Regions from separate parts of the Pelosinus sp. IPA-1 genome, predicted to be linked through region 1. Evidence: riboswitches for the same ligand, from Rfam matches in the RefSeq annotation. Region 1 holds a riboswitch; the other holds the start of a gene.

Evidence for each region. Region 1 has a riboswitch for cyclic di-GMP ahead of QSJ81_RS22015 (methyl-accepting chemotaxis protein). Riboswitches for the same ligand answer to the same signal wherever they lie in the genome.
Region 2: another riboswitch for cyclic di-GMP. It lies ahead of QSJ81_RS19650 (methyl-accepting chemotaxis protein); the one in region 1 lies ahead of QSJ81_RS22015 (methyl-accepting chemotaxis protein).

What each region holds. Positions count from the first base shown of each region.
Region 1 is NZ_BSVC01000010.1:135,091-137,298, reverse strand. Features, by position in the region: gene QSJ81_RS22020 (YibE/F family protein) at 1-853, shown strand, start outside; cyclic di-GMP riboswitch class I at 934-1,019, shown strand; gene QSJ81_RS22015 (methyl-accepting chemotaxis protein) at 1,092-2,208, shown strand, end outside.
Region 2 is NZ_BSVC01000008.1:157,262-159,469, reverse strand. Features, by position in the region: gene QSJ81_RS19650 (methyl-accepting chemotaxis protein) at 1-1,237, opposite strand, end outside; cyclic di-GMP riboswitch class I at 1,397-1,481, opposite strand; gene hpdA (4-hydroxyphenylacetate decarboxylase activase) at 1,716-2,208, opposite strand, start outside.

The sequences.
Region 1 (2,208 bases):
CATAAACCCTAGTCCTGGTGATAAAATTATTTTGGCTGTAAACGAGACACAAAGTGTAAAACAATACCATGTTGCGGATTATAATCGCCTTTTCCCTATGTATATATTAGTCGGTGTCTTTATTTTATCATTATTGTTGTTAGGGAAAAAGATTGGTGTTAAGACCTTGTTTGTTATTTGTTTTTCTGTAATTTTGATTCTTAAGGGTATGATTCCCCTTATTTTGAGTTATCATTGGAACTTTATTTTAGCTACCATGCTTGTTTGTGCAGTGATTGCTACCGTAACGCAGATTACAATTAGTGGTTGGAATGCAAAGACCTGGGGGGCAATCATTGGTACTGTAAGCGGTGTTGTTATTGCAGGGATTTTAGCAGCAATTTCGATTTCAATGATGCATTTAACAGGTTTAGATAGTGAAGAAGCTATGATGCTCAAAGTCACTACATTATCCTTTATGAACTTTCAAGAAGTTCTATTTGCAGGAATTATTTTAGGATCCCTAGGTGCTGTGATGGATGTAACGATATCGATTGCCTCTACCCAATTTGAAATTAAAAAGTCTTGTCCTCATTATGGCTTTATAGAAATATTTAAATCTGGTATAAACGTTGGACGAGATGTTATGGGAACTATGGCAAATACCTTAATTTTAGCTTATACGGGGAGTTCCTTACCTTTGATTTTTCTGATTACATCCCAAGAGAATGTGTCCTTAGTACGAGTTATGAATTTAAATATTGTTGCTACAGAAATAACGAGGGCTCTGACAGGGAGCATTGGATTGATCTGCTCCATTCCACTAACAGCTGCCATTACGGCCCTGCTTCTAAACCGAATCGACAAAAAATGATAGATTTTTATAGTACAAAAAGAATTTGGTTATATTGACATTATATGTAATATAATGTAGAATAAAGAAAATTTAGGTAATATAATATTGGGCAAACTTATCAAAAGATAAGGACGCAAAGCTATGGGTCTAAGGGATTCTATTCTATGACTGCCAAGCTGCCGGTTCAATTCGGAATTGTAATTAGCAGCAGGACATAGTGAACTGATGCTAATTTTTTTATTTTAGGAGGATTATTTTGCAACTTAAAATTAAGGGGAAAATTCTTACCATTATTTTAGTAGTTTCACTGGCTATGCTCACGGTAGGTTCGATAGGGTATTATTATACAAATGCTATGAGCAATGAAATGAAAATTATGTACAATGAAAATCTTTTGTCTATTAAAAGATTAAATGAGACTCGTCATAATTTTAGGGCAGTTCACGGAATGATTCTGGAACTTATTTTTGGTAATGTAGATAAGGGAACAGAAGATAAGTTAACAACTGAAATAAAAACATTAGCGTTAGAAACGGACAAAACTTTAACAGCCTATGAAAGTCAAAAACTAACTCCATATGAGCAAGAGAAATTTCTTAAACTAAAAGAAGCAATTGGTCAGTATCGGACAGAGCGCCAAAAAGCAATAGATCTAGCAAAACAAGGGAAAAAGCAAGAAGCCTATACATATTTTACCCAGCAGGCAGCAGGTAAACTAGAAGCGGTAAATATAACCCTCCAAGAATTGGCAAACTATATGGCGGAAAAAAGTGATAGAGCCAATCGAGAAGGGGAAGAACATGCTAGTTTTGCAGGTAAAGTCATTTTCTCACTAACAGGATTTTTTGCTTTACTAAGTATTTTACTGGGATGGAAACTATCTACTATGATTGTCAGCAGATTAGGAATTGTAGGAACTTTTTTAGCTGAAATCGCAAATGGGAATTTAGGTCTAGAAAACGTAAAAATCGCTGAGCAGGATGAAATCGGTGAAATAGGCCATGGTTTAAATAAGATGGCTGATAATCTAAAAAGAGTTGTCCGTCAGGTGATTGAATCAGCTGAACAGGTGGCAGCGTCTTCAGAAGAATTGACAGCAAGTGCGGAACAATCAGCGCAAGCTACCAATCAGGTAGCAGCTACCATTAGTGAAGTAGCCCAAGGGGCTGAATCCCAAGCTAGTGCAGTAACTACAACTACTAGCGTAGTGGAACAGTTATCCACGGGTATTGAACAAGTTGCCCTAAATGCAACGAAAATGAGAGAGGTATCCGATAGAACTTCTAAGGCAGCCCAAGATGGTGGTAAGGCAGTAAAAGCTGCAATGAATCAGATGGATATCGTGGAACAAACGGTGACCAAATCAGCTAACG
Region 2 (2,208 bases), on a different contig from region 1:
TTTCTGTTCCTTGCGCTACCTCAGTTATCGATGTAGCTACTTGGACTGATGCATGAGCTGACTGCTCAGCACTAGCGGTCAATTCTTCTGAAGAAGCCGCCAATTGTTCTGCTGTTTGCGCCACATCTTTCATTAGATTTCGCAAGTTTTCTGCCATTTTTGCAAAGGCTAATGCTAACTGACCTATTTCATCATTAGACTTAATTATCAGATTCTGCTCTGTTAGATCGCCGCTAGCTAGTCTCTCAGCCTGCTCCGTTAGTTTTGTAACGTTTCCTGTTATTTTATTAGCCAATACCCAGCTTGCAGCAATTGAAATTATAATGCCGATTAAAGCAATCAATCCAAACTCATAACCTAACTGTTTAACTTGGCTATAAACATCTTCTTTATCAACGGTAATACCTAGCACCCATCCAGTAGATGGTACCTTGGTATAAATCATTAATTTTGTTACGTTATTCTCTTCATAACTTTGAACACCACTATCTTGAGATAACATTTCTTTTGCCATCTGTTTCAATTGTGGATTCTCATTAATATTAGTCGAAACTTTGCTCGAATCTGGGTGTGCTAACATAATCCCTTTTTGATCTACAATAAAACCGTTTCCTTTCCCATGTAAATTAATCTCTTTAATTCTCTCACTTAAAATATCTAGTGTAATATCAATTCCAACAATACCTCTCGTATTTCCAGCCGTATTTTTCAACGGCACAACTGCTGATACAATATACTTTTTAGTTAATGCATCAACATAGGCATCAGTAAAGGTTAATTTATTTGTTTCTTTTCCTTGCTTGTACCACCCACGTTTACGAGGGTCATACCCCTCTGGAAGGGCTGATCCTGAGCCATCAATCATCCTGCCATCTTCTAATCCTACGTACAAATCAAGTACGCCAGGATCTGACTTATAATTTTGTACAAATGAGGCTGGTATATCATTATCACCTAATACTACTTGAATGTTTTGAGTAGTCACTGCTGCCGTTTGCGCCTTTGTTAATAACCAACCATCTAACTGTTTTGAGTGGCTGTTAACAATAGAAAACATTTCATTTTTGATATTTTCCGTTACTTGTTTTTTAGCATCAAGATATCCCATGATTGCAACTGCCAATAAAGCAGAACTCGTAATAAGCACCAACGCTAAAAACTTCATTTTTAATTTCATATGTACACCACTTTCCAATTTAATTTCCAACTTCAAAATTTCATCTTCATCTTGAACCACTTCATAGCTTCGTTGCTCATTCAGCTAGTGCTTAGCATTTTAAAATTTCGTACATATCCATTATATCAACAATTCCATTACTCTTTTGTTAACCTTTTGGGAAAGTGTTTACCTCCTTTTAATAACAAAAACTGCTAGGTATCATTATGTAAATTTACAAAATGCAACCTGGCAGTCATGAATTAATATTGTTAGACCCATGGCTTTGCGTCCCTACCTTTCGATAGGTTTGCCTATATAGTTATAAATTGTCATTTTCGACACAAAAATATAAACTCCTCTAAAATATGTCATTTTCTTCATATCTCTAAAAGTTCTAGTTTACTATTCTTGATATAAACAAATTTTATCTGTGACATAATAAAAGCTGCTATCAACTCATTTTGCCGCATTAAATATACTTACATAAAAAGCTAGCAATTTTCTCACTGGAAATTGCTAGCTTTTATGCTTTTTTAGAATCAGAAAACTTAATAGATTAAAACGCTGTATCATGACCAATATAGCAGGCTATATCATTCCGCAGAAATAGGTCCTGTATTTCTTCCATCTTGGCATCGCTTACACTACCACTATTTGCATACTCATAAATTTTCCCTAGTTGGCGCCATTTCGATTCGCCTAGTGCATGAAAAGGTAGAATGTTAATTTCAAATAGATTATTTACCTGCATAAAGTGTATCAACTTTGACATATTCTCAAAATCGTCATTAAAACCACCGATAACTGGCACTCTGATGATAATCCTTCCCTGCCACTGTGAATTAGCAAGGGAAGATATATTGGAAAGAATAATATCATTATATACCCCAGTTTTTTCTTTATGCTTTTGTCTGTCCATGTGTTTTATGTCAGCGAATACAAAATCTACATATTTCATTACATTCAAATATACTTCCTCATCAGTATATGCCGTGGTTTCGATTGCTGTATGAAAACCATTTCTTACACACTGTTTTAGGGATTCCAAT